3 regions of the Lysobacter sp. Root983 genome follow, and region 2 is predicted to be linked to each of the others. Evidence: riboswitches for the same ligand, from Rfam matches in the RefSeq annotation. Region 2 holds a riboswitch; each other region holds the start of a gene.

Region 1 (4,416 bases), on a different contig from region 2:
CGAAGTGGCGTTCGACGAGGCGTTTTGATTTAGGCGGGTGAGATACCCGCGCGCCGAAACCTCTCCGACCTGCTTAAAGCCCCTCTCCCGCTCGCGGGAGAGGGGTTGGGGTGAGGGCGTGAGCGCCAACGGCGCGAATGCCTCTGCTTTGATTCCTAGCCGCTAAAGCAAAAGCGCCCCTCACCCTAACCCTCTCCCGCAAGCGGGAGAGGGAACTGTTCGCTACGACGTCGCTCTCCTCGCTCCGCCGGGAAACAAACCCATGACCGAAGCCCGCATCATCGAAATCGTCTTTCCCGACCACACCAACCACCTGGGCACCCTGTTCGGCGGCCAGGCCCTGGCCTGGATGGACAAGGCCGCCTTCGTCGCCGCCTCGCGCTACGCGCGGCGCACGGTGGTGACCGCGCGCTCGGAACAGATCGACTTCCACACCGCGGTGCCCAAGGGCGCGCTGGTGGAGCTGATCGCACGCGTGGTCTCGGTGGGCCGCACCTCGATGCAGGTCGAGGTCGAGATGCATTGCGAGGACCTGCTCAGCGGCGAATCGCAACTGGCCACGCGCGGGCGCTTCACCATGATCGCGCTCGATCGCGACGGCGTGCCGACGCCGGTGCCCGCACTGGATTCCGCCGCGGACTGAACCCGCAGTCGTCGATTGACGCGCCCCGCCCCGAGGCGTACTTTGGCAGCCGTCATGGTGACCATCGCTTCATAAAGATAAAGCGATGCGACAAGACGCCGCCGGTTCGCGCCGGCGGCGGCTAGAGGGAATCCGGTACGGACTCGCGTCCAATTCCGGAGCTGCCCCGCAGCGGTATAGGGAACGACCTCCGTCAGGCACTGGGTGCAAGCCCGGGAAGCGACGGACAGTAGGCGGCGTCGAACCACGCCATGCCCCAAGCCCGAAGACCTGCCATGACCGGAGGGTCCGCCCTCCGTCCGACTCCGGCCCCGCGGGCCGGCGCGTGCGTGCGGCCATGGCCGTTCGCCCTCGCCCTCCACGGGACCGGTTCGCCCGCGGGGGCGAAGGTCGAAGGCAGGTCGTGCTCCGGCGTCGCCGCATCCGCGGCGGGCGGTCGCGCGTGCGTACCCACCTTCCTTCGTTGCCCTGCTCATGCCCACACGCATCGCAGGAGACTTCAATGATCAGCGTTACCCACCTCGGCTTCCCGCGCATCGGCGCGCGACGCGAGCTCAAGCAGGCCCTGGAATCGTTCTGGAAAGGCGAGACCGCGGCCGGCGATCTGCACGACACCGCACGCACGCTGCGCGCACGCCACTGGACGCTGGCGCGCGACGCCGGCGCCGACGTCGTGCCTTGCAACGACTTCTCGCTCTACGACCATGTGCTGGACACCGCCGTCCTGTTCGACGCGGTGCCCGCACCCTATCGCGATACCTTGGATGCCGATCCCTTGGCCGGTTATTTCGCGCTCGCGCGTGGCCTGCAGGACGCGCGCCACGACCTGCGCGCCCTGGAAATGACCAAGTGGTTCGATACCAACTACCACTACCTGGTGCCGCAGTTCGAGTGCGATCAGCGCTTCGCGCTGCGCGGCGACAAGCCGCTGGCCGAGCTCGCCGAAGCGCAGGCGCTGGGCCTGCAGGCACGGCCGGTGCTGCTGGGGCCGGTGTCGCTGCTCAAGCTCGGCAAGCGCCGCGACGGCGGCGATCCACGCGAGTTGCTGGACGCGCTGCTGCCGGCCTACGCCGAACTGCTGACGCGACTGAAGGGGGCCGGCGCGCAATGGGTGCAAGTGGACGAGCCCTGCCTCGCGCTGGATCTCGATGACGACGATCGCCGGGCCTATCGCCGCGCCTACGACGCGCTCGCCGGCGTCGACGCGCCCGCGCGCCTGCTCGCCAGCTACTTCGGCGGGCTGGGCGACAACGCCGAACTGGCCGCCGCCCTGCCCGTGCAGGCCCTGCACCTGGATCTGGTGCGCGCGCCCGGCCAGCTCGAAGCGCTGCTGCCCAAGCTGCCCGAAGACCGCGCGCTCAGTCTGGGCGTGGTCGACGGCCGCAACATCTGGCGCGCCGATCTCGACGCGGCGCTCAGTCTGGCGCGCCGCGCCGGTACGCGCGCGCAGTGGCTGGCGCCGTCGTGCTCGCTGCTGCACGTGCCGATCGACCTGGGCCTGGAACGCAAGCTGCCGCCACCGTTGCAGCAGTGGATGGCCTACGCCAAGCAGAAGCTCGAGGAACTGCGCCTGCTCGCCGACACCCTGGCCGACGACGGCCGTGCGGCGGGCGCCTTGGGCGCGGCCGCGAGCGCGCGCGCCGCGCGCCTGGCCTCGCCGCTGCTGCGCGACGCCCAAGTGCGCGCCAAGCTGGCCGCGGTGGTGCCGGCGATGACCCAACGCGATTCGGCCTATGCGCAGCGCGCGCGGGTGCAGGCGCAGCGCCTGAACCTACCCGACTTCCCGACCACCACGATCGGCTCGTTCCCGCAGACCTCGCAGGTGCGCCAGGCGCGCGCCGAGCACAAGGCCGGGCGCCTGGACGACGCCGGCTATCGCGCCTTCCTCGAGCGCGAGACCGAGCTGTGCCTGCGCGAGCAGGAAGCGCTGGGCCTGGACGTGCTGGTGCACGGCGAGTTCGAACGCAACGACATGGTCGAGTACTTCGGCGAGCAACTGTCCGGCTTCGCCTTCACCGCCCACGGCTGGGTGCAGAGCTACGGCTCGCGCTGCGTGAAACCGCCGGTGCTGTACGGCGACGTCGCCCGTCCGCGCGCGATGACGGTGGACTGGGCGCGCTACGCGCAGTCGCTGACGCCGCGCCCGGTCAAGGGCATGCTGACCGGGCCGGTCACGATCCTGCAGTGGTCGTTCGTGCGCGACGACCAGCCGCGCGCCGACACCTGCCGCCAGATCGCCCTGGCCTTGCGCGAGGAAGTGCTGGACCTGGAGGCGGCCGGCATCGCGGTGATCCAGATCGACGAGCCCGCGTTGCGCGAAGGCCTGCCGCTGCGCCGCGTCGACTGGCCGGCCTACCTCGCCTGGGCCGGCGAAGCCTTCCGCCTGGCCGCCAGCGGCGTCGACGACGCCACCCAGATCCACACCCACATGTGCTACGCCGAGTTCAACGACATCATCGAGGCGGTGGCCGCATTGGACGCCGACGTGATTTCGATCGAGACCTCGCGCTCGCGCATGGAGCTGCTGGACGCGTTCGTGCGCTACCGCTACCCCAACGGCATCGGCCCCGGCGTCTACGACATCCACTCGCCACGCGTGCCCAGCGTGGACGAGATGCGCGAACTGCTGGACAAAGCCCTGGACGTGCTCACGCCCGCGCAGTTGTGGGTCAACCCGGACTGCGGCCTCAAGACCCGCGGTTGGCCGGAGGTGCGCACCGCGCTGAAGGCGATGGTGCAGGCGGCGCAGGCTTTGCGCGAGTCGGCAACTGCGGCGGTTTGACGTCGAGCTCGAAAGCAGCCCCTTCGCACGAGTCCCCCCTTTGAAAAGGGGGGGCTAGGGGGGATTTGCTTTTGCCCGGTGCCAACAGCAACAGCAAATCCCCCGGCGCCGCTAGCCACAAATCGACATCGATTCACACAAGGCGCCCGCCCCCTTTTTCAAAGGGGGCGATGGAGATGGTGCAGGCGCCGCAGGGTTTGCGCGAGTCGGCGACCGCGGCGGTTTGACGTCGAGCTCGAAAGCGGCCCCTTCGCACGAGTTCCCCCCTTTGAAAAAGGGGGGCTAGGGGGGATTTGCTTTTGCCCTGTGCCAACAGCAACAGCAAATCCCCGGCGCCGCTAGCAAAGAATCGATATCGACTCACACAAGGCGCCCGCCCCCTTTTTCAAAGGGGGCGATGGGGATGGTGCAAGCGGCGAAGGGTTTGCGCGAGTCGGCGACCGCGGCGGTTTGACGCCGAGCCCGAAAGCGGCCCCTTCGCACGAGTTCCCCCCTTTGAAAAAGGGGGGCTAGGGGGGATTTTCTTTTGGCCGGCGCCAACAGCAACAGCAAATCCCCCGGCGCCGCTAGCAAAGAATCGATATCGACTCACATAAGGCGCCCGCCCCCTTTTTCAAAGGGGGCGATGGAGATGGTGTAGGCGCCGCAGGGTGCGCGAGTCGGCGACCCCAGCGGTTTGACGTCGAGCCCGAAAGCAGCCCCTTCGCACGAGTTCCCCCCTTTGAAAAAGGGGGGCTAGGGGGGATTTGCTTTTGGCCGGTGCCAACAGCAACAGCAAATCCCCCGGCGCCGCTAGCCACGAATCGATATCGACTCACACAAGGCGCCCGCCCCCTTTTTCAAAGGGGGCGATGGGGATGGTGCAGGCGGCGCAGGGTTTGCGCGAGTCGGCGACTACGGCGGTTTGATGTCGAGCTCGAAAGCGGCCCCTTCGCACGAGTTCCCCCCTTTGAAAAAGGGGGCTAGGGGGGATTTGCTTTTGGCCGGTGCC
Region 2 (4,416 bases):
CCTGCGCGGCCGCGATGTCGCGCGCCTTGTCCTGGGTTTCCCAGGTGAAGCCCTCGCCCATCACGTGGTAGGCGAGCTGGTCGCCCTCGAAGCGGCGGAAGAAGGCTTCCTCGCCGGTCGAGAAGCTGCCCTTGATGAACTGCACCACGCCGCAGCGGAAGCCGTGGCCCAGCGAGCGCGCGAGCATGCCGAAGCCGGACGAGCTCTTGCCCTTGCCGTTGCCGGTGTTAACCACCAGCACGCCGCGCTCGATGGTGGCGCGGGCGATCTTGCGATCGACCAGCTCCTTCTTGCGCTGCATGCGTTCGCGGTGGCGTTCTTCCTGGGTCGGGACGGTGTCGCTCATACGCGGGCTCCCTGCTGGGCGGTACGTAGGGCGCCGATGCCGCGGACTATCGCCAGCAGCGCGAACGCGGTGCCGACGTAGCCGGCCAGGGTGCCGAGGCTACGCGGATAGTACTGGCCGATGCGCGCGGCGAAGCCGGCCAGCGTGGGATCCGGGTAGCGGCCGGAGAAGAAGTAGAAGCCGCCGCCGGAGAATACATAGGTCGCGAACGCGGCCACCGCCAGCACCAGCGCCAGGCGCGGCAGCGTGGTCCAATGATCGCGGTGGATGCGCGCGTAGAAATGACCGGCCAGCCACAGCGTCGCGTAGGCCGGCGCCAGCGCCCAGTACGCCGGCGACAGGCACCAGTCGCCGATCGTGCCCGAGGCCAGGCTGACGATGTCCAGCAGCGAGGCCAGCACGAACAGCAGCGGCAGCATCCACATCGGCCGCAGCAGCGCGCCGGCGAGGAAGAAGATCGCCCACGACGCGCTGGGCAGGCGGTCGATGGTGGCGAAGTGCTGGCCGCGGGTGGCGATCATCAGCGCCGCGAGCGCGACGCCGACCAGGATCTGCGCGCGCGGCGAGCTCAGCGGCAGGGAATGCGTGGGGCTTGCGGTCATGCTCGTCATCCTCGATCAGGCCTGGGCGTCGCGCGGCGCGACCCGCAGCGGCAAGGCGCGCGCGATCAGCGCATAGGCGGCCAACGCCACCGCGATGTAGCTCAGGGTGGTGCGCACGAACAGCGGCCCCCACTGCCAGACCCGCGCCAGGTACTGGCTCAGGTTCGGATCCTCGTAGCGTCCGCCCAGCCAGTAGAACGCGCCGTTGGAGATCAGGAACGAGACCGTGGCCGCGACCAGGCCGACCCCGAGCGCACCGAGCAGCGCGCGCGGGGTCGCCTGCAGCCGCTGCGCATAGGCGCGGCCGCCGTACCACAGCGCCGCGTACGCCAGCAGCAGGAAGGCGTACGACGGCGTGACGCAGTAGTGCTGGAAGAAGCTCTTGCCCTGGGCCTGGATCGCGATCCAGTCGATCGCCACCGCCAGCACCAGGAAAGCGACGAAACCCAGGTGCTTGCGCAGCCAGAGGCCGCCGAGGAAGAACACCGCCATCGACGCATCGGGCAGGTGCAGCGCGTCGCCGAAGTGGTGGAAGCGGGTGGCAACCATGACCGCGGCGAGTGCGGTGAACAGACTGTAGTGGACGGATCGGCTGGGAGCGTTCATCGGCGGCCTCGGTGGCGTGGACGGGACGGTGGTGGCGAAAGCGCGGCGATCAGTTCGCCGCGCGGTAGCGCAAGGTCAACAGGTAGTTGCGGCCGGGCTGGTTGTAGTAGGCCGCGGTCTCGTAGCGCTGGTTGAACACGTTGTTGGCCGCCAGCTGCAGGCTCCAGGAATCGTCGAAACGGAAGCCCAGGCGCAGGTCGGTGGTGGCGTAGCCGTCCAGGCGGCGCGTGTTGGCCAGATCGTCGAAACGTTCGCCGGCGACGTAGACGCTGCCGCCCAGGCTGAAGCGGCCGTAGCGACGGTCGGCGTCGAAGCGTGCGCTTTCGCGCGCGCGCCGCGGCAGGATCTTGTCGCGGCTGGCGGTACGGCTGTCGTTGCGCGGATCCAGCCAGGTCGCACTGGCGCGCAGGTCCCAACCGGCCAGGACGGTATCGACCGTGGCCTCCACGCCCTGGATGCGCGCGCGATCGATGTTGCCGGGCAGACCGATCGAAGCATCGAACGCGATCAATTCATCGACTCGCGTCTCATAGGCGTTGAGCGACCAGCCGCCCCAGGCGTGTTCGCCGCGCAGGCCGAGTTCGAAGCTGCGCGACTCCTCCGGCTTGAGATCGGCGTTGCCGAAGCCGGGGAAGTACAGCTCGTTGAAGGTCGGCGCCTTGAACGCGGTGCCGTAGCTCGCGGTCAGGCGCAGCTGTTCGCTGAGGTTCCAGCCCCACAGCGCGCTGCCGGTGGTCTGGCCGCCGAACTGGCTGTCGTCGTCGCGGCGCAGGCTGGCCTGCAGCGCGTGCGCGCCAGATTCGCGCTGGTACTGGCCGAACAGGCCGCGGTTGATGCGGCGATCGTGGGCGTAGACGGTGCTGCTTTCCACCTCGTCGCGCTGCCAGTCGTAGCCCAGGGTGAGCAGACCGCCGCCGAGGCCGAAGTCGCCCTGCAGCGAGCCCAGCTTGCGGCGCGTATTGAAGGTGCTGGAGTAGACGCCGTTGCGGTAGTTGTCGCTGAGGTCGCTGCTGCGGCCCAGGTTGAGGGTCAGCGTGGCCTGTTCGCTGGGCGCGTAGCGCAGGCGTCCGCCGGCGACCTGCTGCACGGTGTCGCTCTGGTTGTTGGTGCTGCCGTCGTACTCGTTGCGGCCTTCGGCGCGGAACACACGCGCTTCGGCGTCCCAGGCGTCGCTGAAGCGGTAGCCGCCCTGCGCGGTCAGCGACAGGTTGCGGTAGCCGTCGCGGTCGGGCGAGTTGGTGAAGCAGCCGGCGCCGCCCGGCGAGGGCTTGCCGCGACAGGCGTTGATGCCGTCGGTGTCCTCGCTGGCGGCGTTGATCGAGTACCAGCCGTTGTCGCCCTTACCGCCCACGCCCAGGGTGCCGCGACGCGTCTGCCAACTGCCGATCGAAGCGCTGGCGTGCGGCGCGAACGCGCCTTGCGGGCGGCGGGTGAAGATCTGGATCACGCCGCCCAGGGCCTCGGAGCCGTACAGGCTGGAGAACGGGCCGCGCACGATCTCGATGCGCTCGATCTGCTCGACCGGAATGTCCTGCAGCGAGGCGCCGCCGCTGGTGGCCGAGCCGATCTTGATGCCGTCCACCAGCACCAGCACATGGTCGGACTCGGTGCCCCGCAGGAACAGCGAGGTCGACTTGCCGGGGCCGCCGTTGTTGGCCATCGACAGGCCGGGCGTGCCGCGCAGCAGGTCGGGCAAGTTGGCCGGCTGCAGGCGTTCGATGTCGTCGCGGTCGATCACGGTGACCGAGGCCAGGGTCGCGTCCTGGGTCTGCGCGGTGCGGCTGGCGGTCACCACGACCTGGTCGAGGTCGGTGGCGGCGTCGGCGGCCCAAACCGGGACCACGACGGACAGCAGCGCCGTCGCCAGCGCAGTGCGGCGAAGCGCGTAAGGGTGGAAATTCAAAGCATGGCTCCTGATCCGCGCCTACCCGCGCGGAAACGATGGGTCGGAGACACGCGGAGGGAACGACGAGGCGGCGACGCGCGGACGCAAGGCAGCCCCATGACAGCGCCCACCGCGTGTCGGGTCAGCCTCAGGCCGGTCTCCGGGCTTGCAAGCGAGGGCCTCCAGCCCTCCGATCCGCGCCTTCCCATGCATGCGCACAGTGGCTTAGTTGCGGATCGTTCGTCTTACTTACCGTTGCGGGGGCAGCTCCGGAATTGCCGTCGCTCCGTTCGGAGGACTGGCGCACCGGATTCCCGTTTCAATCGCCGGCGGGGCCGGCGATCACCTCAAGCCCGCGCATGGTAGCAGCCCGGGCCAGCTCCGCCGCCATGAGCAAACGGCATGAGCCGGGCCGCGGCCGGGCGTCATGGGCGCCCGCCGCCGCGCTGGACCCGGCGGGTGTGTCATCAGGCAGATCGGCGGCACACCCAATTCCCGAAACCATGACGTACGGCTATTTCCCTATACGAAAGTGGGTTTGACCGGGTTGTTATAAGCGTGTTAAACCAAAATGACATCGCTACCAATCCCCCCGCCGCAAGGAGCCGCGCACCATGTCCGTAGCCGTCCGTGCCGTACGCCGTCCGCTCGTCCTCGCCCCGTTGTCGTTGGCCCTGCTCACGGCGCTCGCCGCCCCGGCCTACGCCCAGGACGCGGCCGCTCCGGGCGAACCCGCCTCCGAGGCCCACACCCTGGACCAGGTGATCGTCACCGGCACCCGGGTCAGCGATCGCACCGTCGCCGAGTCCAGCGCGCCGATCGACATCATCACCCCGGAGGCGCTGGAGGCCACCGGCACGGTCGAGCTCGCGACCGCGCTGGCGCGCGCCCTGCCATCGCTGAACTTCCCGCGCCCGGCCATCACCGACGGCACCGACGCGGTCCGCCCCGCGCAGCTGCGCGGTCTGGCGCCGGAC
Region 3 (4,416 bases), on a different contig from region 2:
GTACATGTACATCGAGCTGAGCTGGCCGATGTTCGGGCTTTCGATGAACAGGTTCAGCGACTGGCTCTGGTCGATGTAGGCGCCGCGCTCGGCGGCCATGTCGATCAGCGAGCGCATCGGCAGTTCCCAGGCGGTGCGGTAGACCTGGCGCAGCGACTCGGGCACTTCGTGCACGGACTGGATCGAGCCTTCGGCCATCTTGATGCGGTCGCGCATCTCGGCGGTCCACAGGCCGAGCTTCTTGAGCTCCTCGACCAGGTACTTGTTGACCACCAGGAAGTCGCCCGACAGGGTCTCGCGCTTGAACAGGTTGGACACCTGCGGCTCGATGCACTCGTAGCAGCCGGCGATCGAAGCGATGGTCGCGGTGGGCGCGATCGCGATCAGCAGCGAGTTGCGCAGGCCGTGCTCGGCGATGCGCGTGCGCAGGGTTTCCCAGCGCTCCGGCTGCGACGGGGTCACACCCCAGGCTTCGAACTGCAGCTCGCCGACGCTGGCGCGGGTGTCGTCGAAGGACGGGTGCTTGCCGTGCTCCATCGCCAGCTCGTTGGAGGCCGACAGGGCGTGGAAGTAGATCGCCTCGGCGATCTCCTGGGCCAGCTTGCGCGCCGGCTCGGAGTCGAAGGCCAGGCGTAGTTTGAAGAACACGTCCTGCAGGCCCATGCTGCCCAGGCCGACCGGGCGCCACTTCAGATTGGCGCGGCGCGCGGTCTCGATCGGGTAGAAGTTCAGATCGATCACGCGGTCGAGCTGGCGCACGGCCAGGCGCACGGTTTCGGCGAGCTTGTCGAAGTCGAAGGCGCCCTTGCCGTCTTCGTACATCTCGACGTGGTGCGACAGGTTGATCGAGCCCAGGTTGCACACCGCGGTCTCGTCCTGCGAGGTGACCTCGAGGATCTCGGTGCACAGGTTGGACAGGTGGATGACGTTGCCGTCGCGCAGGGTCTGGTTGGACGCGCGGTTGGACTTGTCCTTGAAGTTCATCCAGCCGTTGCCGGTCTGCGCCAGGGTGCGCATCATCCGGCCGTAGATGTCGCGCGCCTTGACCTTCTTGACCGCCAGGCCGGCCGCTTCGGCGGCGTGGTAGGCGCGGTCGAAGGACTCGCCCCACAGATCGGTCAGCTGCGGCACCTTGGCCGGGTCGAACAGCGACCACTCGGCGTCGGCCTCGACGCGGCGCATGAATTCGTCGGGAATCCAGTTGGCCAGGTTGAGGTTGTGGGTGCGGCGCGCTTCGTCGCCGGTGTTGTCGCGCAGTTCCAGGAACTCCTCGACGTCGGCGTGCCAGGGCTCCAGGTACACGCAGGCGGCGCCCTTGCGCTTGCCGCCCTGGTTGACCGCGGCCACCGAGGCGTCCAGCGTCTTCAGCCAGGGCACGATGCCGTTGCTGAGGCCGTTGGTGGAACGGATCAGCGAGCCGCGCGAGCGGATGCGCGTGTAGCTCAGGCCGATGCCGCCGCTGAACTTGCTCAGCTTGGCCACGTCCATGTAGCGCTTGTAGATCGCTTCCAGCGAATCGTCGGGCGAATCGAGCAGGAAGCAGCTCGACAGCTGCTCGTGGGTGGTGCCGGCGTTGAACAGGGTAGGCGAGGACGGGATGTAGTCGAGCTGGGCCATGCGGCGGTACAACGCGAGCGCGTCGCCGACATCCTCGCTGAGGGCGCAGGCGATGCGCAGGAAGAACTGCTGCGGGGTCTCGATCACGGTGCGCGCGGTCGGATGGCGCAGTAGGTAGCGGTCGTACAGGGTGCGCAGGCCGAAGTAGTCGAAGCGCGCGTCCAGGCTGCGGTCGATGGCGTCGTTGAGCTTGCGCGCGTTGGCCTGCACGAAAGTCAACAGGCGGTCGTTGATCAGGCCCAACTCGTGGCCGCGCACGACCGACTGCGAGAACGCGTGGATCTCGATGCCGGCGACTTCCTTCTCGATCACGTTGCTGAGCAGGCGCGCGGCGAGGCGGCCGTACTCGGGCTCCTCGGCGGTGAGCAGGGCGGCGGTGCGGATCGATAGTTCGTCCAGCTCGCGCGTGGTCGCGCCGTCGTACAGGCCGGAGATGGTGCGGGTGGCCACGCGCATCGGATCGACCGCGTACAGGCCCTCGCCGCAGCGGGTGACCGCGCGCACGATCTTGTTGAGGTCGACCGGTTCGCGGCGACCGCTGCGCTTGGTCACGCTCATGGTGAGGTTGGCCGCCGGCGGGGTCAGGGCGAAGCCGGGCGCGGCGTCGGGCTTGCGCGCCGATGCCTCGGCGACGGTGGGGGCGGGGGAGGTGCTCGCAACGGCGGGCGCTTCGGTGGTGGTGGTCATAGGGGCTCCGATGCGTGGGCGCACGGGTCGTCGGCCTTCCCACGAGGGCCGACGTGCGCGGACGCAGACGCAACGCCGAGGGTCGGCGTTGCGGCTTGCGCCCCCGCGGGCGCGAAGTGTTCGAGGATGACGACAGGGTGTCGCGCGGGCCGAGACGGACCGCGGACCGCGACGGCGAACCGTGGCGGGGCGACACCGGCCGTCTTCCCCCGAAGACTCCTGAGCCGGTACCGCGCGGTGTGCGACGCGCGGTTGTCGGCAGGTCTTCGGGCTCGGGACTTGTAGCCAGGAACGAGTCGGGAGCAACGAGTAACGAATGGGTGCTCGTTACTCTCGACTCGTTCCTGCTACGCCTACTGGCGGCCGCTTCCCAGGCGCCGGGCGCCCAGTGCAATGACCGCGTTCGTTTCCCATACCGCTGCGGGGCAGCGCCGGCTTTGTCGCCGCCCTTTCGGGGCGGGTCCGCACCGGCTTCCCTTTTAAGCCGATCTCGCGATCGGCACCGACAGGCACAACATATTAGGGGTGCCCCGATCCGTCAACACGATATGTGGTGAGCGACCGCAGATTCGCAACAAAAACTTCGGCGCCGTTGCGGCGCCGCGCTTGGTGTTAACGTGCGTGGCGACAAGGACAGGGATGGGGCGCGATGGAGGGTCTGTTGGCGTTGTTGGTGCTGGTGCTGCTGGCCGTGCCGGTGCTGTTGATCATCGCCTTGGTATCGATCTCCGGGCTCAAGGCCCGGGTCGGGCTGTTGGAGGCGCGCATCGCCGAACTCGCGCAGCGCGCCGCCGCGCGGCCGACGGCGGCCGTCGCTGTGGCCGAAGAGCAGCCCGGCGAGCGCGAACCGACCCTGGGCGAGCTCATGCGCGACGCGCCGCTGCCGCCCGCACCCGTATCGCCGCCGCCCAGCCCCGTCTCGAGCACGCCCCCGGGCCCGCCGCCGCGCACGATTCCCGGCGAACCAGCCGCTCCGACGCCGGCGGCCGAACCGGCCTCGGCGCTGCCGCCGCCGTTGCCCGCCTCGGCGCCGCGTCCGATCTTCGAGGAGTCGCCGCGCGCCGAGCCCGCCCGCGCCGCGCGCGCCCAGGTGCGCGCGCCCGCGCAGCCGGATCCTATCGAGCGCATGGTCGGCGCGGTCAAGCGCTGGTTCACCGAAGGCAACGTGCCGGTCAAGGTCGGCATGCTGGTGCTGTTCGCCGGCGTGGCCGCGCTGCTCAAGTACGCCACCGATCAGGGCTGGATGCGCTTCCCGATCGAGTTCCGCCTGGCCGGCATCGCCCTGGCCGCGCTGGCCGGGCTGGTGTTCGGCTGGCGCCAGCGCGAACGCAAGCGCAGCTTCGCGCTGAGCCTGCAGGGCGGCGCGATCGGCGTGCTGCTACTGGTGGTGTTCGCGGCGTTCAAACTGTACGGGCTGATCGAGGCCGGGCCCGCGTTCGCGCTCAGCATCGTGCTGGTCGCCGGCGCCGGCGTGCTGGCGGTGCGCCAGAACGCGATCGCGCTGGCGCTGCTGGGCATCTTCGCCGGCTTCATGGCGCCGATCTGGCTGTCGACCGGGCAGGGCAACCATGTCGCCTTGTTCAGTTACTACGCCGTGCTCAATGCGGCGATCTTCGTGATCGCCTGGTGGCGGCCGTGGCGCGCGCTCAACCTGCTCGGCTTCGTGTTCACCTTCGGCATCGGCACCGCCTGGGGCGTACTGCGCTATCGCAGCGCGGACTTCGCCAGCACCGAACCCTTCCTGCTGCTGTTCTTCGTCTTCTATCTGCTGATCCCCATCCTCTACGCCTGGCGCCAGGCCGCGGGACGGCGCGATTTCATCGACGGCTGCCTGGTGTTCGGCACGCCGCTGGTCGCGTTCTCGCTGCAGGCCGGCCTGCTCGAAGGCGAGCGCATGCCGCTGGCGTTCTGCGCGCTGGGCCTGGCCGTGCTGTATGCGGCGCTGGCCTGGTGGCTCAAGCGCCGCGAGCACTTCGTTGCGCTGGCCACGCCGTATGCCTTGCTCGCGGTCGGTTTCGCGACCCTGGCCGTGCCCTTGGCGCTGTCGGCGCAAACCACCGCCTGCGTGTTCGCGGTCGAAGGCGCGGCGCTGGTGTGGCTGGGCCTGCGTCA

The links. Region 2 has a riboswitch for cobalamin ahead of btuB (TonB-dependent vitamin B12 receptor). Riboswitches for the same ligand answer to the same signal wherever they lie in the genome.
Region 1: another riboswitch for cobalamin. It lies ahead of metE (5-methyltetrahydropteroyltriglutamate--homocysteine S-methyltransferase); the one in region 2 lies ahead of btuB (TonB-dependent vitamin B12 receptor).
Region 3: another riboswitch for cobalamin. It lies ahead of ASE43_RS11700 (ribonucleoside-diphosphate reductase subunit alpha); the one in region 2 lies ahead of btuB (TonB-dependent vitamin B12 receptor).

The regions. Positions count from the first base shown of each region.
Region 1 covers NZ_LMJO01000012.1:966,790-971,205, reverse strand. Annotated here, with positions in the region: gene ASE43_RS11695 (ribonucleotide-diphosphate reductase subunit beta) at 1-28, shown strand, start outside; gene ASE43_RS11690 (acyl-CoA thioesterase) at 263-643, shown strand; cobalamin riboswitch at 729-936, shown strand; gene metE (5-methyltetrahydropteroyltriglutamate--homocysteine S-methyltransferase) at 1,146-3,425, shown strand.
Region 2 covers NZ_LMJO01000016.1:228,432-232,847, forward strand. Annotated here, with positions in the region: gene cobO (cob(I)yrinic acid a,c-diamide adenosyltransferase) at 1-346, opposite strand, end outside; gene ASE43_RS13265 (hypothetical protein) at 343-957, opposite strand; gene ASE43_RS13270 (hypothetical protein) at 964-1,554, opposite strand; gene btuB (TonB-dependent vitamin B12 receptor) at 1,604-3,421, opposite strand; cobalamin riboswitch at 3,573-3,804, opposite strand; gene ASE43_RS13280 (TonB-dependent receptor) at 4,054-4,416, shown strand, end outside.
Region 3 covers NZ_LMJO01000012.1:972,519-976,934, forward strand. Annotated here, with positions in the region: gene ASE43_RS11700 (ribonucleoside-diphosphate reductase subunit alpha) at 1-2,175, opposite strand, end outside; cobalamin riboswitch at 2,544-2,826, opposite strand; gene ASE43_RS11705 (DUF2339 domain-containing protein) at 2,954-4,416, shown strand, end outside.